Regions from separate parts of the Pantoea anthophila genome, predicted to be linked through region 3. Evidence: riboswitches for the same ligand, from Rfam matches in the RefSeq annotation. Region 3 holds a riboswitch; each other region holds the start of a gene.
The links. A riboswitch is a leader RNA that binds a small molecule or an ion and turns the genes downstream of it on or off. The one in region 3 is predicted to bind thiamine pyrophosphate.
Positions count from the first base shown of each region.

Region 1: another riboswitch for thiamine pyrophosphate. It lies ahead of thiC (phosphomethylpyrimidine synthase ThiC); the one in region 3 lies ahead of tenA (thiaminase II).
Region 2: another riboswitch for thiamine pyrophosphate. It lies ahead of OJ965_RS01990 (FAD-dependent oxidoreductase); the one in region 3 lies ahead of tenA (thiaminase II).
Region 4: another riboswitch for thiamine pyrophosphate. It lies ahead of thiM (hydroxyethylthiazole kinase); the one in region 3 lies ahead of tenA (thiaminase II).

Region 1 covers NZ_CP110473.1:3,702,101-3,707,835, reverse strand. The annotation lists gene OJ965_RS19775 (aminotransferase-like domain-containing protein) at 1-508, shown strand, start outside; gene thiE (thiamine phosphate synthase) at 702-1,328, opposite strand; gene thiC (phosphomethylpyrimidine synthase ThiC) at 1,331-3,253, opposite strand; TPP riboswitch at 3,341-3,441, opposite strand; gene OJ965_RS19760 (Rsd/AlgQ family anti-sigma factor) at 3,595-4,101, opposite strand; gene nudC (NAD(+) diphosphatase) at 4,191-4,961, shown strand; gene hemE (uroporphyrinogen decarboxylase) at 5,002-5,735, shown strand, end outside.
Region 2 covers NZ_CP110471.1:420,590-426,324, reverse strand. The annotation lists gene OJ965_RS02005 (P-loop NTPase family protein) at 1-477, opposite strand, end outside; gene OJ965_RS02000 (alkene reductase) at 696-1,814, shown strand; gene OJ965_RS01995 (ArsR/SmtB family transcription factor) at 1,831-2,148, shown strand; TPP riboswitch at 2,256-2,376, shown strand; gene OJ965_RS01990 (FAD-dependent oxidoreductase) at 2,461-3,444, shown strand; gene thiS (sulfur carrier protein ThiS) at 3,434-3,631, shown strand; gene OJ965_RS01980 (thiazole synthase) at 3,634-4,392, shown strand; gene OJ965_RS01975 (HesA/MoeB/ThiF family protein) at 4,402-5,370, shown strand; gene OJ965_RS01970 (ASCH domain-containing protein) at 5,379-5,735, opposite strand, start outside.
Region 3 covers NZ_CP110471.1:137,667-143,401, reverse strand. The annotation lists gene ascF (PTS cellobiose/arbutin/salicin transporter subunit IIBC) at 1-1,087, shown strand, start outside; gene OJ965_RS00680 (6-phospho-beta-glucosidase) at 1,124-2,554, shown strand; TPP riboswitch at 2,661-2,763, shown strand; gene tenA (thiaminase II) at 2,834-3,535, shown strand; gene OJ965_RS00670 (ABC transporter ATP-binding protein) at 3,532-4,272, shown strand; gene OJ965_RS00665 (ABC transporter permease) at 4,269-5,027, shown strand; gene OJ965_RS00660 (ABC transporter substrate-binding protein) at 5,052-5,735, shown strand, end outside.
Region 4 covers NZ_CP110473.1:1,358,598-1,364,332, reverse strand. The annotation lists gene OJ965_RS08905 (mannitol dehydrogenase family protein) at 1-424, shown strand, start outside; gene OJ965_RS08900 (GntR family transcriptional regulator) at 525-1,211, shown strand; gene thiD (bifunctional hydroxymethylpyrimidine kinase/phosphomethylpyrimidine kinase) at 1,269-2,069, opposite strand; gene thiM (hydroxyethylthiazole kinase) at 2,056-2,853, opposite strand; TPP riboswitch at 2,888-2,984, opposite strand; gene OJ965_RS08885 (hypothetical protein) at 3,291-3,488, shown strand; gene OJ965_RS08880 (AEC family transporter) at 3,588-4,547, shown strand; gene ahpF (alkyl hydroperoxide reductase subunit F) at 4,611-5,735, opposite strand, start outside.

The DNA of each region.
Region 1 (5,735 bases), on a different replicon from region 3:
GCCTGGTCTGCGGGTTGGCTGGGTGGCACCTGGCCGTTATCGCGACCGCGTGCTGCACATGAAATATATCGTCACAGGCTCTACGGCTACGCAGCCTCAGCATGCCGTTTCCGAGTTTATCCGCCAGGGGCATTATCAGCCTCATCTGCGCCGGATGCGGCAGATCTATCACCACAACTATGAAACTTTCAGCTGCTGGGTGCGCCACTACTTTCCCTGCGGTATCTGCGTCTCTCGTCCTCAGGGCGGTTTTATGATGTGGATAGAACTTCCTGAAGCGTTTGACGCCGTCCGGCTTAACCGCGAACTGCGCGAGTCAAAAATCCAGATTGCCGTCGGCTCACTCTTTTCAGCATCGGGGAAATATCGCAACTGTCTGCGTCTGAACTTTGCGCTGCCCATCACCGATCAGACGGAACAGGCGCTGGCACGGCTGGGGGCGGCTGTGGAACGCGCCATGCTCTCCTGTCAGCATGAGACGCCTGCTTCCGCTCCCGATGTCGCTTAAACCGAAGAGGAAGCAGGGCCGGCAAGAGGAGGGAACCGGCCCTGGTCAGATAACCTTCACCTGACGACGGCCACGTTAAAGTACCGGTTCAGGAGGTGCCACCCTCAGCCTCTGCTTCTGCGCGCCGCTTTCCCGGAAAGTGGTGGACGTTACCGTATTTGCCGCCAGGATGCGGGACAGGTTCCGGAAATCGCTATCCGTGAGGCTCTGCCAGCGCCAGCAGGGTGCGCGTGGCTTCACGCCAGTCATCTGCCCGGGTAATCGCACTTACCACAGCAATGCTGCCCACGCCGGTTGCCAGGACTTCCGGTGCCCGGGCAATCGAGATACCGCCAATCGCCACGGTGGGGATGTGCGTCAGGCGTGCCAGGTGCCGCTTCAGTTGTTCCACGCCCTGAGGCGCAGAGGGCATCGCTTTGGTCTGCGTCGGGAAGATATGTCCCAGTGCAATGTAAGAGGGCTGGATCGCCAGGGCGCGATCCAGCTCGGTATCATCATGGGTGGAGATCCCGAGCCGCAATCCTGCCTGGCGAATCCGGGCGAGATCGGCAACATCCAGATCTTCCTGACCCAGATGCACACCATAGGCGTCATGTCTGATCGCCAGCTCCCAGTAATCATTGATAAACAGGCGCGCATCGTAGCGTTTGCCCAGCGCTATCGCCTGAGCAATCGCGGGTTCGGCAATCTCATCAGGCTGATCTTTGATGCGCAGCTGCAATGTGCGCACGCCCGCTGTCAGCAGGCGTTCAATCCAGGCGGGGCTGTCAACCACCGGATAGAGCCCCAGGCGCGGGGCGGTAGCAGGAAAGGCAGACATGGTTACTCCTCCTCAATAACATCGGCAGAGTGATAAAGCTCACCCCCGCGGCTGCGGAAATGCTCTGACATCCGGGCCATGCCCACTTCCACTGGTTCAGCGCGGCTATCCTGGCGTGCCGCAAACTCACGCACCTCCTGAGAAATCTTCATTGAGCAGAATTTAGGGCCGCACATTGAACAGAAATGGGCCACTTTGCCTGACTCCTGCGGCAGGGTTTCATCATGCATGGCGCGGGCGGTGAGAGGGTCCAGGGCCAGGTTGAACTGATCTTCCCAGCGGAATTCAAAGCGCGCTTTGGACATGGCGTTATCGCGGATCTGCGCAGCGGGATGGCCTTTAGCCAGGTCGGCAGCATGTGCCGCGATTTTGTAGGTGATCAGCCCCTGTTTGACATCCTCTTTGTTCGGCAGCCCCAGATGCTCTTTAGGTGTGACGTAACAGAGCATGGCGCAGCCAAACCAGCCAATCATGGCGGCCCCGATTCCGGAGGTAAAGTGGTCATAGCCCGGTGCGATGTCGGTGGTCAGCGGGCCGAGGGTGTAGAAGGGGGCCTCATCGCACAGGTCGAGCTGTTCGGTCATGTTGCGGCGGATCATATGCATCGGCACATGGCCCGGCCCTTCAATCATCACCTGCACATCATATTCCCAGGCAATACGGGTCAGTTCGCCCAGGGTACGCAGCTCAGCGAACTGCGCTTCATCGTTCGCATCCTGAATCGAACCCGGCCGCAGACCATCGCCCAGCGACAGCGACACATCGTAAGCGGCGCAGATTTCACAAATCTCCCGGAAATGCTGATAAAGGAAGTTCTCCTGATGATGCGACAGACACCATTTCGCCATGATCGATCCGCCGCGCGACACGATCCCGGTCAGCCGCTTCGCCGTCATCGGGACATAACGCAGCAGGACGCCAGCGTGTATCGTGAAGTAATCCACCCCCTGTTCCGCCTGCTCAAGCAGCGTGTCGCGGAAAACGTCCCAGTTCAGCGCCTCGGCCACGCCGTTCACTTTTTCCAGCGCCTGATAGATCGGCACGGTGCCGATGGGGACCGGGCTGTTCCGCAGAATCCACTCGCGCGTTTCATGAATATAGCGGCCGGTAGAGAGATCCATCACCGTATCGGCCCCCCAGCGCGTCGACCAGACCAGTTTTTCCACTTCCTCTTCGATGGAGGAGGTGACCGCCGAGTTACCGATATTGGCATTCACCTTAACCAGAAAGTTACGGCCGATGATCATCGGCTCCGATTCCGGGTGATTGATATTGGCAGGGATGATAGCCCGTCCGGCTGCCACCTCCTGCCGCACAAACTCCGGCGTGATACTGGCTGGCAGATGCGCACCAAAACTGTGGCCCGGATGCTGTTGCAGCAGCACTTCACTGCGAATCCGTTCACGGCCCATATTTTCCCGCAGCGCAATAAACTCCATTTCCGGGGTGATGATCCCCTGGCGGGCATAATGCAGCTGGGTGACGCGGCGGCCTGCACAGGCCCGGCGCGGCGTCGGTAAGTTATCGAAGCGCAGATGGTCCAGCCCCTCATCAGCCAGCCGTTGCTGGGTGTAGCCGGAACTGTTTTGTGGCAGGTATTCGCTGTCATCGCGTTCCGCTATCCAGCGGGCGCGCAGTTTTTCCAGGCCGCGATGAACATCGATCTGTGCCGCGGGATCGCCATAGGCACCTGCCGTGTCGTAAACCGGCACCGCTTCGTTTGGCTCATAGGTCGGCTGGGCTTTGCTGCCACCGGTGTGGGTCGGGCTTAGCGTGATCTCGCGCATCGGAACGCGAATATCGTCACGGCTGCCGGTTATCCAGATGCGACGGGACTGGGGAAATGCACTGCCGCTTTGCAGCGAATCGATAAATTCCTGCGCCTGGGCACGCTGTTCACGACGGGTCATTTTTGGGTCAGACATAGCAATCTTCCTGTTCAGGGGGAACGATGCTTGTCCGGAGTTCGGAAGGAGTAGCGGTATCGGCAGCATAAGAATGCTGGCATACCGTAAAAATTTACTCTTGTTCCCTTCGCAGGTTCTAACCTGATCAGGTTCCGCGGATCCCGAATTAACGGTCTCAGCCCGGCTGGGCACTCCGACAAGAAGCGCTTTTTACGCCCTAATCTGACCGGCAGATCGGGCGTAAAAATCGTGTTTTTCACAGCAAAAAACAAAAAAGGTTCGTCGGCGTAGTGGCCTCGGAACCTCTTCAGCATAAAAGGGCGAGTGGATAATCTCAACCCTTTTGGTGGTGATACCGGTTAAGCGGGACGGGCAATCTGACTGTCATTGGCAACCGGCGGGGTAGCCAGCTGATTATCCCATGCCAGCTGGATCAGCTTATCTTCCAGCGTGAAGCGCGACTCCAGCACTTCGCCCACTTCTGAAAGCGCCTGCTGGAAAGTCATGCAGTTTTCATCGTCTATCGCCTGTTGCAGGTGACCATCATAGAGCTGCATCAGCCGCTCGGTGTTGGCTTCCAGTGGCGGATAGATCTGCGCAGCCGCAATCATCGGGCTGTCACCGTTCATTTCACTGATAACACGTTCATAGATACTGAAGTGACCGGCCGAAAGATAATCGACCAGGCTGTGACAGAAGTTGTCCAGCGCCTGCTCATCGAGACGGGTCAGGGCTTCTTTGTTGGGCTTCAGGCCGACCAGATGATAATAGGTCACCAGCAGCTGGCGACGGGCTTCGAGCCAGGAATCGACCAGCTCATTACTGCCACCTACGCGTTCAGCCAGGACGTTTAACTGGTTAAGCATATCTGACTCCATGTGAGTTATAGTTGTTTATCAACACACTTAACATCAGGGCTTCAGCGTACGATTTGACGCTAAGGATGACGAAATAAATGCAATGCGAAATCTCAAGCGTAGACGCTGGATGGTGGATTGTCAGCCATGAACAGAAACTTTGGTTGCCACAAGGTGATTTACCCCACGGAAACGCCGAAAATTTTGGTCTGACTGGCAGTAAAGCACGCCTTATCGGAGAGTGGCAGGGCGAAAATGTCTGGCTGATTTGTGCGTCACGCTCTGCCGATATGTTCTCCGTGCGGCAGTTGATCGATCAGGACGTCGGACTGTTTCAGCTGGCGGGGCGGGGTGTGCAGCTGGCGGAGTTTTACCGCTCTCATCGCTGGTGCGGCTACTGCGGCCATGAAATGCATCACAGCAGGCATGAATTTGCCTGCCTGTGCAGTCATTGCCGTGAGCGTTACTATCCGCAAATCGCCCCCTGCATTATCGTGGCCATCCGTCGTGGTGATGAAATCCTGCTGGCAAATCATGCCCGCCATCGCAACAAGGTCTATACCGTGCTGGCCGGCTTTGTGGAGGTCGGTGAGACGCTGGAGCAGGCCGTTGCCCGCGAAGTGATGGAGGAGAGCAACATCCGCGTCAAAAACGTGCGCTATGTGACCTCTCAGCCGTGGCCCTTTCCGCAATCCCTGATGACCGCCTTCATGGCGGAGTATGACAGCGGCGATCTGCAGCATGATGGCAAAGAGCTGCTGGATGCGGCCTGGTTCCGTTTTGATGACCTTCCCCTGCTGCCTCCACCCGGCACCGTGGCACGCCGCCTGATTGAAGATACTGTCGCCCTGTGCCGCGCTGAAGTGTGAAAGTGCTACACTACACGCCTGTTATTGAGAGAGTGTTGAGATGAGTGAACTGAAGAACGATCGTTATTTGCGTGCCCTGTTACGTCAGCCGGTGGATGTCACGCCGGTATGGATGATGCGACAAGCCGGGCGCTATTTGCCGGAGTACAAAGCGACACGCGCCCAGGCGGGTGATTTTATGTCGCTGTGTAAAAACGCCGAGCTGGCCTGTGAAGTCACCCTGCAGCCGCTGCGTCGTTTTCCGCTGGATGCCGCCATCCTCTTCAGTGACATCCTGACGATTCCGGATGCGATGGGACTGGGACTCTATTTTGAAACCGGCGAAGGCCCGCGTTTCTCAAACCCTGTAACCTGCCGCGCTGACGTTGATCGCTTGCCGGTGCCCGATCCGGAGATGGAGCTGGGCTATGTGATGAACGCGGTTCGCACCATCCGCCGCAATCTGAATGGTGAGGTGCCGCTGATCGGCTTCTCCGGCAGTCCATGGACGCTGGCCACCTACATGGTGGAAGGCGGCAGCAGCAAAGCGTTTACCCGAATCAAAAAGATGATGTATGCCGAGCCTGCTACGCTGCATGCGATGCTGGATAAGCTGGCTGACAGCGTCATTCTCTATCTCAATGCGCAGATTCGCGCAGGTGCCCAGTCGGTGATGGTCTTCGATACCTGGGGCGGCGTGCTGACCGGCCGTGACTACCGCGAGTTCTCCCTTCACTACATGCACAAAATTGTTGATGGCCTGCTGCGTGAAAATGATGGCCGCCGCGTGCCGGT
Region 2 (5,735 bases), 170 kb from region 3:
TTTTGGCAGCGTGAGCGAGTCATAGATCTGCCTGTGCCGCTTCCGGTTCTGAGGGGCGATGCGGGCAATGTAGTTTATCATCGCCAGGCTTACCGGCTCTCTGTTAGTCCTGAGTCCCCCGATCCGCGGCGTGGAGGAGTAGCATCGCCGGACATAGCGCAGCAGCGCTAAAGGCACGCTGACATCCAGAAGAATCAGTCCGGTGGCCCGGGCGAGCCGTGCTTCAATACACTTGGTGTAGTTGCCTTCCATGATCCATCTCTCCTGACTGACTGCTTCGGCGTGTAAACGAAGGAACACGTCCGGCTCCCTGGGCACCCACTGACTGCCTGGAATATGATGCAACTGATCCAGGTGCACCACAGGCAGACCTGTTTTGCGTGACAGGGCCTCAGCCAGCGTGGATTTTCCGCTGTTAGAAGGCCCGAGAATACAGATGCGTGGTCCCAGCGCGTCTGACGAGATTAGCCTGTTCACAGATAGCTCCCTGTTAAAATCCGGTAAATGCGCGCTGAGGGGGGTTGCGTCTGCATCCGGAACATAAATCTTACCCCACGGGTTCATCGCCTGGCGATAAGTCTCTCATAACCTGATGAAATCAGGCACAGGACAAATAAAAAGTCCGCAAACACATTTACAAATTTAAATGTGTAAATATAATATCGCCTCTTCAAACACCAGAGGATTTTTTTGTCATGCCATCACTTTTTACCCCCCTGAGCCTGGGCGACCTTCAGCTCCGTAACCGCATCGTTCTGCCGCCGCTGACCCGCTGCCGCAGTGAGCAGCCAGGCAATGTTCCCGGTCCGATGATGGTGGAATATTATCGCCAGCGCGCCGGTGCCGGACTGATGATCACTGAAGGCACCCAGATTGAGCCTCGCGGGCAGGGCTATGCATGGACGCCGGGGATACACAGTGAAGCGCAGATTGCGGGCTGGAAAAAAGTCACCGAAGCAGTGCATCAGGAAGGTGCCACTCTTTTCTGCCAGCTCTGGCACGTGGGGCGGGTGTCCCATAATGAACTTCAGCCAGGAAAAGAGGCCCCGGTTGCGCCGTCAGCGATAGCCGCCGATAACGTCCGGGTCTTTATTGAAACCGGACCGGGTGCCGGAATGTTAACCGCGCCCAGCGAGCCGCGGGCGCTGACGAACGCGGAAGTAAAAGAGATTGTGGCGCTTTACCGGCGGGCGGCGGAAAATGCCAAAGCGGCCGGGTTCGATGGCGTTGAGCTTCACTCCGCCAACGGCTATCTGATTAATCAGTTTATTTCTGAGCACACCAACTTCCGTACGGATGAATATGGTGGCTCGCCTGAGAATCGTCTGCGTTTTCTGCGTGAAGTGGTTGAAGCGGTAAGTTCGGTCTTTGGCAGTCATCGTGTCGGCGTCCGGTTTGCCCCGCTTTTCAGCAGCACGGACGAAGATCGTGTCTATCTGGGTCTGGTCGAAAGTGATCCGCATGCGACTTATATCCGCGCTGCGCAGCTGCTCAATGAGCTGGAAATTGGTTATCTCTCTATCGCCGAGGCGGACTGGGATAACAGTCCTGACCTGCCGGAGAGTTTCCGGATTGCGCTGCGGGAAACCTTCCGCTCGCCCATTATCTACTCAGGCCGTTACACCGCCGAAAAAGCCCAGCGGATGCTGGATAAAGGCTGGGGTGACCTGTTTGGTTTTGGCCGCACCTTTATCGCCAACCCCGATCTGCCCGCGCGGATTAAAGCAGGCAATCCGCTGAATCCGGTGGACCACACCTCCCTGTATGGCGGAACGGAGAAAGGGTATACTGACTACCCTGTTTATCCATCCTGATGTTTTGTGAGGCGGCATGTCACCCGAAGAGGCCCTGAAGTTACTGGCCAATCCCACCAGAATGGCCGTACTGATGTGGCTCAAAAACCCTGACGAAGCGTTTGCGGGCTATGTCCAGCTCTATCCCTTCGACCAGTATGGCGTCTGTGCCAGTCTCATCCAGGACAAGGCGGGCTTATCGCAGCCCGCCACCTCGTTATGCCTGAAAGCCCTGCAGAGTGCCGGACTGGTGGAAACCAGCAAAGTGGGTAAATGGACCTACTATCGCCGCGCCGAGCCGCGTATTCGGGAAGTCACCGACGCAGTGACGCACTCCCTGCAGGCGCTGCTATAGACGTCGCCGCGCGCCTCTGATTCGGTAACGACATCTTTCCATATCTCTCTCTTTCTGCGTCATGCCCCTGCACACTGCTTGACGAAGCTGTTCGCTTCACTTACAACTAAACCCGTCAGGGGAGTCTCGCCGGAGAGACTGAGAGGCTGATAGCGCACCCGCGCGGCTCAGCGACCCTTAGAACCTGACCCAGTTGATACTGGCGTAGGAAGACGGGTATCGCATCAGATACTTGCCGCAGGAGCGCATTCGCGTCGCTTCTGCCTATTCCCTCTGTATCACGGGTCTTCGTTAACGGATAACGAGGCGAATGTGACCCACTCAATCCTGAATCTCTCTTCTTCTGTGGCGGGCAGCCAGGGCCGCTGGTCGGTGCTGGGCAGCGGCGTCGCCGGACTCTGTGTCGCCACCCTGCTGGCGGAACGGGGAGAAGCTGTCGAAATTATTGCTCAGCCTGACTGCCGGGCAGCCTCGCACTGGGCGGGCGGCATGCTCGCGCCCTGGTGCGAGGCAGAAAGTGCACCGCCAGAGGTGATCGAATGGGGCCAGCATGCCGCGGGCTGGTGGGCAAAGCGTGTGGATGGCGTGGTGCAGCAGGGCACGCTGGTGGTTGCACCGCCGCGTGACAGCCGTGAGCTGACGCGCTTTGCCAGCATGACGCAGCAGCATCAGTGGGTGGCCCCCGGCGACGTTGAGCCGGCGCTGGAAAACCGCTTCGCACGCGGCCTTTTTTTTGCCCGGGAAGCGCATCTCGACCCGCGTCGGGCGCTGCAGCAGCTGCAGGATACGCTCAAAGAGGCGGGCGTGCCGTTTCACAGCGGTCAGCCCGGCGGAAAGATTATCGACTGTCGCGGCATCCACGCCGCCGATCAGCAGCCCGCGTTGCGTGCCGTGCGCGGCGAAATGGTGATCCTCCATACCCCCGACATTTGCCTCTCCCGTCCCGTCCGGCTGCTCCATCCGCGCTTTCCCTGCTATCTGGTGCCTCGTGCCAATGGGCACTTCATGCTGGGTGCCACCATGGTCGAAAGCCATGATAGCAGCCCGATTAGCGCGAAAGCGATGATGGAGCTGCTGAGCGCCGCTTACAGCCTGCATCCGGCGCTGGCTGAAGCGCGGATCGTCGAGAGCGGTACCGGGTTGCGTCCTGCTTACCGGCAGAATCTGCCGGAGGTGCGCTACGAAAATGGCCGCTTCTCGCTCAACGGCCTCTACCGACACGGCTTTTTACTGGCCCCGATAATGGCTGAAAACCTTATGCGGCGACTGACTCAGGAGACACCCCATGCGAATTGAACTCAACGGACGCGCGATTGAAACCGGCGCAACGACCCTGGCGGAGCTGATGCAGGAGCAGCAGATCGATCCGCGCACCGTCGCCACCGCCCTGAACGGTGAGTTTGTGCCGCGCACCCGTTACGCCAGCCAGCGACTTGAGGCCGGGAATCAGCTGGAAATTCTGTCCCCGATGCAGGGAGGTTAATCATGTTCTATCAGTTTGCACCGACATCCCGTTTTCTGCTCGGCACCGCCGGTTACCCCTCGCCGGAGATTCTGCATCAGGCGATCGACGCGTCAGGCGCGGAGATCATTACCGTCAGCCTGCGACGGGAGGGGCGGGAAGGCGCGGCCTTTCGCACGCTGCTGCAACAGCTCAACAAACGGATTCTGCCGAATACGGCCGGCTGCCATTCGGTAAAGGAGGCGGTTACCACGGCGCAGATGGCGCGTGAACTGTTTGATACCCCCTGGATCAAGCTGGAGGTAATTGGTCATGCCGACACGCTGCAACCCGACCCCTTTGCCCTGGTGGAAGCCGCCCGCATTCTCTGCGCTGACGGATTTCAGGTGTTTCCCTACACCACGGAAGATCTGATTGTCGGTGAAAAACTGCTGGAAGCCGGCTGTGAAGTGCTGATGCCCTGGGGGGCGCCGATTGGCTCCGGCCAGGGACTGCGCAATATCGAGGGGCTGCGCGCCATGCGTGCCTGGTTTAAGGATATTCCGCTGATTATTGATGCGGGGATCGGCGCGCCGGGCCAGGCGGCTCAGGCGATGGAGATGGGTTTTGATGGCGTATTGCTCAACACGGCCGTAGCAAAAGCTCGCGATCCGGTCCGGATGGCCGGCGCCTTTGCCGCCGCGATCCATGGCGGACATGAGGCGTTTCAGGCCGGGCTGATGGAGCAGCGCGATATGGCGTCGGCCTCCACGCCCCTGTTTGGTCTGGCACAGTTCAGTTAAGGAGCGACAATGGATCGTTATCAGCGACAGACGATGTTACCGGAAATTGGTGAGGCGGGGCAGCAGCGACTGAGCAGGGCGCGGGTGCTGGTTGTGGGCGCGGGCGGTCTCAGTGCCACGCTGCTGCCCCTGCTGGCAGGTGCCGGGGTAGGGTTCATTCGTCTTTACGACGGCGATCGGGTTGAACTGCACAATCTTCACCGGCAGACGCTGTTTGGCGTGGACGATGTCGGGCAGCCAAAAGCCCTCTGCGCACAGCGGGCACTGGCGCAGCGAAACCCTGAGTGTGAAGTCGACGCGCATCCGCAGTCACTGAGCGCCAGTCTGCTGCCGCAGGCGCTGGCGGAGATTGATGTGGTGGTGGATGCGGCGGATAACTTTGCCATTACCTATCAGCTTTCGGACGCCTGTTATCCGCGCGGCCTGCCGCTGATCTGCGCCTCAGTGCTGGGGCGTAAAGGTTATGTCGGCGGATTCTGCGGCGGTGCGCCCGGCTATCGCGCGCTGTTTCCGCACTTGCCCACTGCATCGGCTGACTGTAACACCGCGGGCGTTATGGGGCCTGCGGTGGCCACGCTGGGGGCCATGCAGGCACAGATGGTGCTCACGGTATTGCTGAAACTGACGCCTTCACCGCTGGGTTGTATGATCCACTGCGACCTGGCCTCGTGGCATATGCGACAGTTCCGCTTTGACGATGCCCCGGAACCGGAGGCGCCGGGCACGCCGTTCATCGACCAGGCCATGCTCACCGGTGAGGACTGCATTGTGGAGTTGCGCAGCGCCGAAGAGGCCCCGGTCAGCGTGGCGGAAGGGGCGTTGCGCATTCTGCCAGAGCAGATCGCCAGCTGGCAGCCGCCTGCCGATCGACGCGTGGTCCTGGTGTGCGCCAGCGGAATGCGGGCCGCGCGTGCGGCTGAAAATCTTGCCGCACGCGGGGTCACGCGTCTGGCGCTGATGGCGGCAAAGGCGCTGTAACTGCCGGTTCAGATCACCTCGACCAGCTGGAACGTTTCGAAAATCAGCTCCATCTCAGGGTGAAAAGAGCCTTCCCGCTGAAAGTATCGCTGATGTTCCTGACGCCAGTAGTCGAGGCTGAGATCGCCTTCACCTTCAAGCATCGCCATCTCCGGCGTCACCCGGTCAAAGCGCGTCAGGAACAGCCCGGTGGTGCGGATCACGCAGACGGGCTGCTGTTCACCGTTGAGAACAATGCTGTAACCGCCCGGCTGGGGCAGTTTTTCCTGATCCTGCCAGTTGGCTGCCGACCCACAGGTGGCCACTTTTTTACCCGCAATAATCAGCGTACTTAACGCGTTCGCCAGCTCGGGTGAATCACCAAA
Region 3 (5,735 bases):
CGGCGGGTCGATGGTTAAGCTGCTGGCGATGATACTGGATATGGCCGGTGTGTTTGAAAAAGGCTCCTCCACGCTGGTGATCCTCAACGTGATTGGCGACGGGGCCTTTTTCTTCCTGCCGGTGATGGTAGCCGCCTCTGCCGCGCTGAAGTTTAAAACCAATATGTCGCTGGCGATCGCCATTGCTGGCGTGCTGGTGCACCCTAACTTTATCGATCTGATGGCGAAAGCGGCGCAGGGTCAGGCCGTAGAATTTGCCTTCATTCCGGTCACGGCGGTGAAATATACCTACACGGTGATTCCGGCGCTGGTGATGACCTGGATCCTGTCACACATTGAGCGCGGCGTGGACCGCATTACCCCGGCCGTCACCAAAAACTTCCTGAAACCGATGCTGATTGTGCTGATTGCCGCACCCATCGCGATCGTGCTGATTGGTCCGATTGGCATCTGGATCGGCAGCGGCATCTCTGCGCTGGTCTACACCGTCCATGGCTATCTCGGCTGGCTCTCGGTTGCGATTATGGGCGCGATCTGGCCCCTGCTGGTGATGACCGGTATGCACCGGGTGTTTACCCCGACCATCATTCAGACCATTGCTGAAACCGGCAAAGAGGGCATGGTGATGCCCTCCGAGATTGGTGCCAACCTGTCGCTGGGGGGATCGTCTCTGGCGGTAGCCTTCCGCACCAAAAACCGGGAACTGCGTCAGACCGCGCTCGCGGCGGCGGCCTCCGCTATCGTTGCCGGCATTTCAGAACCTGCGCTGTATGGTGTGGCCGTCCGGCTGAAACGCCCGCTGGTCGCCTGTCTGATCAGCGGTTTTATCTGCGGCGCGGTAGCAGGCATTGGCGGTCTGGCCAGCCACTCGATGGCGTCGCCTGGCCTGTTCACCAGCGTGCAGTTTTTTGATCCCACCAACCCGATGAGTATTGTCTGGGTCGGCGCGGTGATGGTGTTGTCTGTGGTGCTGTCGTTTGTGCTGACGCTGCTGTTAGGCTTTGAAGATATCCCTGAAACCGACGCCACCACCGCGGCACAACCGGCAGCCGTACCCGAACGCGTCAACGCCATTAACAGCCACTAAAGGAAAGGGTCTTAGCGACCCGGAAAAGAGGAATGCATGTCTGAATCAAGGTTTCCGCAAGGGTTTTTATGGGGCGGTGCACTGGCCGCCAACCAGAGCGAAGGCGGTTTTCGCGAAGGCGGAAAAGGGTTAACCACCGTCGATATGATCCCGCATGGCCCGCACCGGATGCCGGTCAAACTCGGTCTTGAAAAACGGTTTGCGCTTCGCGACGACGAGTTCTACCCGAGCCATAATGCGATCGATTTTTATCATCGCTACCGGGAGGACATCGCGCTGATGGCGGAGATGGGTTTCAGCGTGTTCCGCACCTCGATTGCCTGGAGCCGTCTCTATCCCAACGGCGATGAGCTGACACCTTGCCCGGAAGGCATTGCTTTTTACCGTTCGGTGTTTGAAGAGTGCCGGAAACATCAGATCGAACCGCTGGTCACCCTCTGCCATTTCGATGTGCCGATGCATCTGGTGACGGAGTATGGCTCGTGGCGTAACCGTAAAATGATCGACTTTTTTGCCCGCTATGCCCGCAGCTGTTTCGAGGCGTTTGATGGTCTGGTGAAGTACTGGCTGACCTTCAACGAGATTAATATCCTGCTCCACAGCCCCTTCTCGGGTGCCGGACTGGTGTTTGAACCCGACGAAAATCCGGAGCAGGTGAAATATCAGGCGGCGCATCATGAACTGGTCGCCAGCGCGCAGGTGACCCGCATTGCGCATGAGGTCAATCCGGCTAACCAGGTTGGCTGCATGCTGGCGGGCGGCAACTTCTACCCCTGGTCGAGTAAACCGGAGGATGTCTGGGCCGCGCTGGAGAAAGATCGCGAAAACCTCTTCTTTATTGATGTGCAGGCACGCGGCGCCTATCCCGCCTACGCGGCCCGGCTGTTTCGGGAGAAAGGCGTAACGCTGAAGATCGAGGAGGGTGACGCAGAGATTCTGAAAAACAGCGTCGATTTTGTTTCGTTCAGCTACTACGCCTCACGCTGCGCCTCGGCGGAGATGAACGAGCAGAACAGCAGCGCCGCCAATGTGGTGAAGTCTCTGACGAATCCCCATGTGCCGCGCAGTGAATGGGGCTGGGGCATCGATCCACTCGGATTACGGATCACCATGAACATGATGTATGACCGCTATCAGAAGCCGCTTTTCCTGGTCGAAAATGGTCTGGGCGCACGCGATGAACCCGATGCCAGTGGCGAAATCCATGACGACTACCGCATCAGCTATCTGCGTGAACACATCCGCGCGATGGGTGACGCGATTGAAGATGGCGTGCCGGTCATGGGCTACACCAGCTGGGGCTGCATCGATCTGGTGGCGGCCTCAACCGGCGAGATGAGTAAACGCTACGGTTTTGTCTATGTTGACCGCGACGATCTCGGGCGTGGTACGCTGGCCCGCACGCGTAAAAAGTCATTCTGGTGGTATAAGAAGGTCATTGCCAGCAACGGAGCCGATCTAGAGTGACAACGTCACTTATTGAGTATTGTGTCTGCGGTGATACGCCTGTCAGCGACACCGCAGGTATGCAGTCAACCTGCCGTTGTACTCTGCCGGTAATTATCGTATAACCGATGTCTCCGAGGGGTGTCCTGTCATGGGCTGAGATGGCGTAAGCCGAACCCTTTGAACCTGATCTGGGTCATGCCAGCGAAGGGACGGGTCGGCAGATATTTCTGCGTCATCTCCTGCATCACTCCCTGTTCCAGCCCGTATGCCCGGATCTCCATTGTGACAGGAGATCTGATGACACATCCGCTTTTCGAAACCGGCTTTTACGGTCGTCTGCGTCAACAGGCTGGCCCTCACTGGCATGCCTATGTGGCACATGACTTTGTACAGCAGCTCGGTCAGGGTACGCTGCCCCCCGCCGCGTTTCGCCATTATCTCACCCAGGATTATCTGTTTCTGCTGCACTTCGCCCGCGCCTGGGGCCTGCTGATAAGCAAGCTCTCCGCACCGGACGCCCTGCGCAGCGCGACGGCGTCGCTCAACGCCATCGTCAGCGAACTGCCGCTGCATCTGGACTACTGCCAGCAGTGGGGCATCAGCGAAGCGGCAATGGCGAGCGAACCGGAGGCGGTGGAAACGCTCAACTACACCCGCTATGTGCTGGATGTGGGCCACAGCGGCGATGCGCTGGAGTTGCTGACCGCGCTGATGCCCTGTGTCGCCGGGTACGCTGAAACGGGTCTGACCCTGCTACAGGATCCTGCAACCCGCTTCAGCGATAATCCTTATGCGGCGTGGATAGAAAACTACGGCGATGAGTCCTATCTGAACGGCGTTCGCAACGCCCTTTCGTTGTTTGAAACCCTGGCGGGCGAGCGTGCGGCTGAGCAGCGTTTTGCCTCACTGGCGCAGATTTTCACTACCGCCACACGGCTGGAATCCGCGTTCTGGCAGATGGGACTGAATCATGCGGCCAGTCTGCAGGTCCGCCCATGATTGCGTCAGCCTGTTCGGCGCCGCCTGGTATCGCAATCCGTCAGCTGTCACTCAGGTTGGGTCAGCAGCAGCTCTTCAGCCAGCTCACTCTGGAAATTGCGGGTGGCCAGTTTACAGCGTTGCTGGGTGCGAGCGGCGTGGGTAAAAGCAGTCTGATGCGGGTGATTGCCGGTCTGTTACCGCCTTCCTCCGGCCAGGTCAGCGGCAGTGATGGCCTGCCGCTGACCGGACGCATCGCCTGGATGGGACAACAGGACTTGCTCTATCCGTGGCTGACAGTGGAGCAGAACGTTTGTCTGGCCAGCCGCCTGAACGGAGAGAAGCCGGATCGTGAGCGGGCGCAGCACCTGCTGGCGCGTGTCGGTCTGAGTCGTTATGCCACCGCACGGCCCGCGACGCTCTCCGGCGGGATGCGTCAGCGCGCCGCACTGGCTCGCACCCTCTATACCCGCCAGCCCGTGGTGCTGATGGATGAACCCTTCTCTGCGCTGGATGCCCTGACCCGCAGTCAGATTCAGACGCTGGCCGCGGAAGTGCTGGCCGGACACACCGTGTTGCTGATAACGCATGATGCCGCAGAAGCCTGTCGATTGAGTCATCATCTGCTGGTAATCGGCCCGACGGGTATCGAAGCCTCTCCCTCCCTCCAGGGGCAGCCTCCACGGGCGGCAGAGGATGTCAGCGTCATCCGGAGTCAGGCTGCCCTGCTGAATCAGCTGAGCAGGTTAGCTGGATGACGTCAGGACAACGATCTGGCGGACTACGCCGGGGTGTGACGCTTTTTACGGGCCTCATCGGATTGTGGTGGCTCGTTTCCCTTTCCGTCCCCGCTTTTTTGCTGCCCTCACCCCCGGCGGTCGCCACCGCGCTCTGGCAGAACGCCCGCTATCTCAGCCAGCACAGCCTCATCACCCTGACGGAGATCCTCAGCGGCATGGCACTGGGCGTGCTGCTGGGTGCCCTGCTCGCGCTGGGGATGTCCTTTTCGCCGCGGTTGCAGCGCTGGATGATGCCGCTGGTGATCACCAGTCAGGCGATCCCGGTGTTTGCGCTGGCGCCCCTGCTGGTGCTGTGGTTCGGCTTCGGGATGAGCGCCAAAGTTGCAATGGCGGTGCTGGTGATTTTTTTCCCGGTGACCTCCGCCTTTTTTGATGGCCTGCGCCGCGTCCCGCCCGGCTATCTCGATCTGGCCCGCACGCTGGGCGCCTCACGCGCGACTCAGCTGCGTCATGTCAGGCTGCTGGCGGCACTGCCCGCGCTGGGGTCCGGTTTACGGATGGCGGCCGCGGTGGCCCCGATTGGCGCCATTATCGGAGAGTGGGTGGGTTCAGCGGAAGGACTGGGCTACGTCATGCTGAATGCCAATGCCCGGATGCAGAGTGATCTCTGCTTTGCCGCGCTGTTCATTCTGGTGCTGATGACGCTGCTGCTGTGGCTGTTCATCGATTTTCTGCTCCGTCGCCTGATTAGCTGGGCCCCCGAAACGGATTAATGACCTTAACTGACGAGAAAAAGTATGACGAAAATACCGCTCTTTACCCTGCTGCTGGGTGCCGCCTTCGCCACCCCCCTTCAGGCAATGGAAAAACTGACGCTGGTGCTCGACTGGTATATCAATCCCGATCACGCGCCGATCATGGTGGCACAGCAGACCGGCGCCTTTGCCGCAGAGGGGCTGGAGGTCAGCATCATTCCCCCTTCCGATCCGGCGCTGCCGCCGCGCCTGGTGGCCGCAAAGCAGGCAGACTTAGCCATCACTTACCAGCCTCAGCTGCATTTCTTTGCCGACCAGGGCCTGCCCCTGATGCGGGTCGGCACACTGATCAATACGCCACTGAATACGCTGATCACACTCGACAGATCGATGAAGAGTCCGGGGGCGTTAAAAGGCAAACGCATCGGCTATTCAGTCAGCGGTATTGAGCAGGCGACGCTGGCGACCATGCTGAGCCATGAGGGAGTAAAGGCCGATCAGGTGACGCTGATTAACGTCAACTTTCAGCTCACCAGCGCCCTGCTGACCGGAAAAGTGGATGCGGTGATCGGTGGCTATCGCAACATCGAAGCGCTGGAGATGAAAGATCAGGGGAAAGATCCTGTGGTGTTTAACGTTGAAGATTACGGCGTTCCGGCTTATGACGAGCTGATCATCGTGGCCCATCGCGATGAGGCGCATTCAGAAAAGATCAGAAAATTTCTG
Region 4 (5,735 bases), on a different replicon from region 3:
CGATTCGCTGATCGCCCGCTATGAAAACCGTGCGATTAAACATCGCACAGGGCAGATCGCCACCGACGGTACACAAAAACTGCCGCAGCGCCTGCTCGACAGTCTGCGCTGGCACCTGCAGCGTGGCAGCCGCTGCGACCTGCTGCTGCTTGGCGTCGCGGGCTGGATGCGCTATGTGGGCGGCGTTGATGAACAGGGCCAGCCGATTGAGATCCGTGATCCGATGCAGAAAAAACTGGCGGAGTGCGTTGCCGCCAGCGAAGAGGGTGAAGCGCGCGTGCGGGCGCTGCTCGCCCTCCGCGAAGTGTTTGGCGATGATTTGCTGCAGAACGACGACGTGGTCGCCCGACTGACGGCCTGGTATCAGCAACTGACCACCGAGGGCGCGCGTGCCACTGTGCATCAGTGCCTGAATCGCGGCTGAAGGCGGGACAATAAAGCGCTGGCGCAGACGCAGCGTGCTGATTAGACTGACACTTTGCCAACGCGCTGGCGTCTGCCAGCCGTAATAGGGATATTGCTGCATGTCGAGCGCCTATACCATTACCACCAGCGAACCGGTCAATCAGCAGATTTACCGTTATCTGCGCAAAGATATTGTCACCTGCGCGATTCAGCCAGGTTCGCTGCTCTCTGAGAAAGAGGTCTCCGCACGCTTCAGCGTTTCACGTCAGCCGGTGCGCGAAGCGTTTATCAAGCTGGCGGAAGCCGGACTGGTACAGGTATTGCCGCAGCGCGGCACGTTCGTGCGTAAAATCTCCGCTAAGCGGGTCGCGGATGGCCGCTTTATCCGTGAGGCGGTGGAAGTGTCGGTGGTTCGTCGTGCCGCGCTGGAAATTGGTGATTCGGCGCTGATGACGCTGGAGCACAATCTGCAACTGCAGCGGATGGCGGCGGAGCGGCATGACAGCCAGGCGTTCCTCACGCTTGACGATGAGTTTCATCGTCTGATCGCGGAAAGCATTGACTGCAAGCTGGCCTGGGAAACGGTCGAGAATATCAAAGCGACGATGGATCGGGTGCGCTTCCTGACGCTGAGTGAAGTCTCACCGCCGGAAAAGGTCATTGAGCAGCATGAAGAGATTTATGCCGCCCTGAAACAGCATGATGCCGATGCCGCCGAAGCGGCCATGCGTCATCACCTGCAGGAGATGATCTTCTCCATCACCCCGATTGCTGAGCGCAACAGCGCCTGGTTTGAAGCCCCCTGAATCCCTCCCGAGGGTTCCCGCCTCGCCTGATTATCCGGGCGAGACGGGCAGTCTCTCTTACCACCATTGATGAAAATGGTGAACCGGCCCGATGCCCTTCCCGACCTCCAGCGAATCCGCCTGCATCAGCGCCTGCTGCAGCCAGTTTTTCGCTTCCTCAATCGTCGTCTCCCATCCGTCATGACGCGGACGCAATGCGGCCAGTGCCGCCGACAGCGTGCAGCCGGTGCCATGCGTATGACGGGTCTTCACGCGCGTTGTACTGAACCGCTGCTCTGCCGATGGTGTAATCAGCCAGTCGGGACTCTCCGCTGCCGTAAGATGCCCTCCTTTCATCAGCACGGCCTGACAGCCCAGCGCCAGCAACGCCCGCCCCTGTTCGCGCATCTCCGTCTCATCGGTGGCAATGGCGCAACCCAGCAGGGCCGCCGCCTCTGGCAGGTTCGGAGTGATCAGCGAAACCTGCGGCAGCAACCGCTCACGAACGCTGGCGACGGCGTCCGGTGAGAGCAGCGCATCACCACTTTTCGCCACCATCACGGTATCCAGCACCACAAAAGGGATCGCCGCCTGCTTCAGCCGCGCCGCCACCTGCTCCACGATAGCCGTTTCTGACAGCATGCCGATTTTCGCGCTGTCGATACGCACGTCATTCAGCACAGAATCGAGCTGGGCGGCGACAAAGTCCGGTTCGATGCGATAAACAGCCTGCACGCCCTGCGTATTTTGTGCCACCAGCGCGGTGATGACGCTGGTGCCATAAGCGCCCAGCGCCGAGAACGTTTTCAGATCGGCCTGGATCCCTGCGCCACCGCTGGGATCGGTGCCGGCAATGGTCAGGGCATTAATGCGTTTCATGATTGCCCTCCAGGGTCCAGAGTGCATCCAGAAACGCCGTGGCAAAGCTGCCCGGCCCAGTCGCCTGCCCCGCAGCCTTTTCACCGGCAGTCGCCATCACCTGACAGGCCGCGGCAATATTCAGCAGGCCATCGCCGGGCAGTGCGCTGAACCCGGCCACGACCGCCGAAAGCGCACAGCCGGTTCCCACAACCCGCGTCAGCATGGGAGAGCCGCCACGAATGGCAAAAGTGCGCTGACCATCAGTTGCGTAGTCCACTTCACCGGTGACGATGACCCGCGTGTTCCACTCTTTCGCCAGCTGCCGCGCCGCGTCGAGCGCCGCATCTGCCGGGTGCAGCGTATCCACGCCGCGTCCGCCACTGGCCTGCTGCGCCAGCGCCAGAATCTCTGACGCATTGCCGCGTATCACCGCCGGTTGCTGACTTAATAATTGCTGGCAGAAGTCGCTGCGCAGCGTCAGGGCACCGACAGCGACCGGATCGAGCGTCCAGGGCGTGCCCGCCTCCCGCGCCGCGCTAACCGCTGCCTGCATCGCCCGCTGACGCTCGGGCGTCAGCGTCCCGACGTTAATCAGCAGGGCATCCGCAAAGCCGCTGAACTGTGCCGCTTCGTCAGCATCGATCACCATCGCGGGTGACGCATTGAGTGCCAGCAGGACGTTGGCGGTAAAGTTCTGCACCACGTCATTCGTCATGCAGTGCACCAGCGGTGACTGACGGCGAAAGGTGTGCAGAAGGGGCGCGAACTGCGCGGCAGAAAGGTGTTGAGATGGCTGTATCATCGTAGCTCCCAACCGGCGGACAAGAAGGCGAATGCGGTCAGGCATCAGACTTCCCTACGCTGGCATTATCCAGATCAGGTAATACGGGTATTTCTCAGCCTTCACAAAGAAGGGCACCCCGAGTCGAATTACGGTTTGCAGCATAGGCAAGCCGTTCTCTGAAAGCAAGCAACAGCCGCCAGCGAAATGACCGGAACGGAACCTTACGCATGATCCCGATCAACGTTCCATAGTGCAAAAAAAGGCTTAATGCTGCGGGCCTCAGGGATACCTCTTAAGAGGTACTCCTGCTGTCAGGCCTGATGGGTACTGGCCATCGCTCAGACTCTGACCATTTCATAATAATTAACCTGCGCGAAACACCGTTGTAAAAAAACACCTTATTTCATGGAGTTATCGACTCCTGAAGCGGAACTTCATACTACTCAGGATGTATGATGCGATTGTCAGCGCTTATTCCTCACCGCCATCGATGGCAGGATGTTCAAATCGAACGCCAGGGCGCCATCGCCCCTAATGGCCGACATTACCTTTCCACCTATATCTCGGCCCGTTGTGCGGGCTGCGGCGAAACTATCCATCGTGTTTATTACCGGGACATCAGTGACCAGCAGGCGCGTCGCTGGTTAGGCTGACAGCCCGCCCGACGGCCTGTTCCAAAGCAGGGATGAGTTAACAGTTAGTTAGCGATTTGTTAGTCTGGTAACTATCCATGGTTTACCCAGACGCCTCTTATGCCACTGCTGTTTGAAAGCCTGAGCCATCAGATTTACCTGTCAGCCCCGCTGTTTATCCTGATCCTGCTCGGATATGGGCTGACACGCTTCGGGAAATGGCCTGCCAGCATCAGCGAAGGCATGAACCGCTTTGTGTTTAACGTTGCGCTGCCCTGCATGCTGTTTCGGGTGATGAGTACCTTCTCGCAAAGCCCGCCGGTGGATGCGCGCCTGCTGCTGGCCTTTTTTGGCAGTTGCCTGCTGGTGTTTATCGTGGGACGCCTGCTGGCGACACGGCTGTTTCAGCTTGACGGCGTGGCCGCCTCGGTCTTTGCGCTGGGGGGGATCTTCTCCAACAACGTGATGCTGGGGATCCCGGTGGCTACCGTCCTGCTCGGGCCAGAAGCGCTGCCACCGGTGGCGCTGGTGCTGGTGTTTAACAGCCTGATTCTCTGGACCCTGCTGACCGTTTCGGTCGAGTGGGCAAAACAGGGCAGCTTTTCCCTGACAGGTCTCTGGCGCACCCTGATCGGCGTGCTGAAGAATCCGCTGATCGTCGGCATTCTCAGCGGCACGGCCTGGAGCTTTCTGCAGCACCCCTTGCCGCAGATCGCCGCTGAACCGCTGCGGATGCTGGCCTCGCTGGCGGCCCCCCTGTCGCTGGTCACGCTGGGCATGAGCCTGGCACATTATCGGGTGCGGGAGGGTTTAAAAGAGAGTTATACGATCTGCCTGCTGAAGCTGGTTCTGCAACCGATGACGGTATGGGCTATCGCGTGGCTGACCGGTTTGCCTCCGCTGGAGAGTAAAGTGGTGGTGCTGCTGGGGTCGATGGCGGTCGGGGTTAACGTCTATCTGATGTCGCAGAAATTCAATGTCATTACCGGCCCGGCGGCGGCCAGTATGCTTTTCTCTACGGTGTTTGCGGCCGTGACGACGCCGGTATGGATGATGCTGATGACGCTGGCGGGCTATTAACAGGCGCATAAAAAAAGCCCCTCAGCACAGGGGCTGAAGGGCTTATTGCCTGGCTGATGAAACTTACTCAGCCGTTTTGGTACGGATCAGATAGTCAAAGGCACTCAGTGACGCTTTCGCACCTTCGCCGCTGGCAATGATGATCTGCTTGTACGGCACGGTGGTGCAGTCGCCTGCTGCGAAGACGCCTTTCAGGCTGGTTTCGCATTTCGCATCGATGATGATTTCGCCCATTTTGTTGCGCTCAACCGCGCCTTCCAGCCATGGGGTGTTCGGCAACAGACCGATCTGGACAAAGATACCGGAGAGCGGCAGCTCATGGGTGGTCTGCGTCGTACGGTCAATGTAGTGCAGACCGGTCACTTTGCTGCCGTCGCCTTTCACTTCCGTGGTCTGCGCGTTCAGGATCACATCAACGTTCTTCAGGCTGCGCAGTTTATCCTGCAGCACGCGGTCAGCACGCATCTCACCAGCAAACTCCAGCAGGGTCACGTGTTCCACGATACCGGCCAGATCAATTGCCGCTTCCACGCCAGAGTTACCGCCGCCGATGACCGCGGTGCGCTTGCCTTTAAACAGCGGGCCATCACAGTGCGGGCAGTAGGTAACACCTTTGGTGCGATACTCTTCTTCACCCGGCACGCCCATGTTACGCCAGCGTGCGCCGGTCGCCAGGATGATGCTGCGTGATTTCAGTACGGCACCGGAGGCGGTTTCGATGGCGTGCAGTCCGCCCTCTTTCGCCGCCGGGATCAGTTTAATGGCGCTCTGGCTGTCGATGACATCCACATTGTAATCATCAACGTGTGCACGCAGTGAACCTGCCAGTTTTGCACCTTCGGTTTTAGGGACAGAGATATAGTTTTCGATATCGACCGTATCCAGCACCTGCCCGCCGAAACGCTCGCCCATCAGGCCGGTACGGATACCTTTACGCGCGGAGTAGATGGCGGCTGCTGCGCCCGCCGGGCCGCTGCCGATAATCAGAACTTCATACGCGTCACGCTTGTTCAGCTCTTCCGCTGCGCGTTTGTCCGCGTTGGTATCCACTTTGCTGACGATTTCCGCCAGGCTCATGCGACCCTGACCAAACTCTTTACCGTTAAGGTAAACCGCTGGCACGCCCATCACGTTGCGTTCCTGAATCTCATTCTGGAACAGGCCACCGTCGATTGCGGTGTGGCTGAT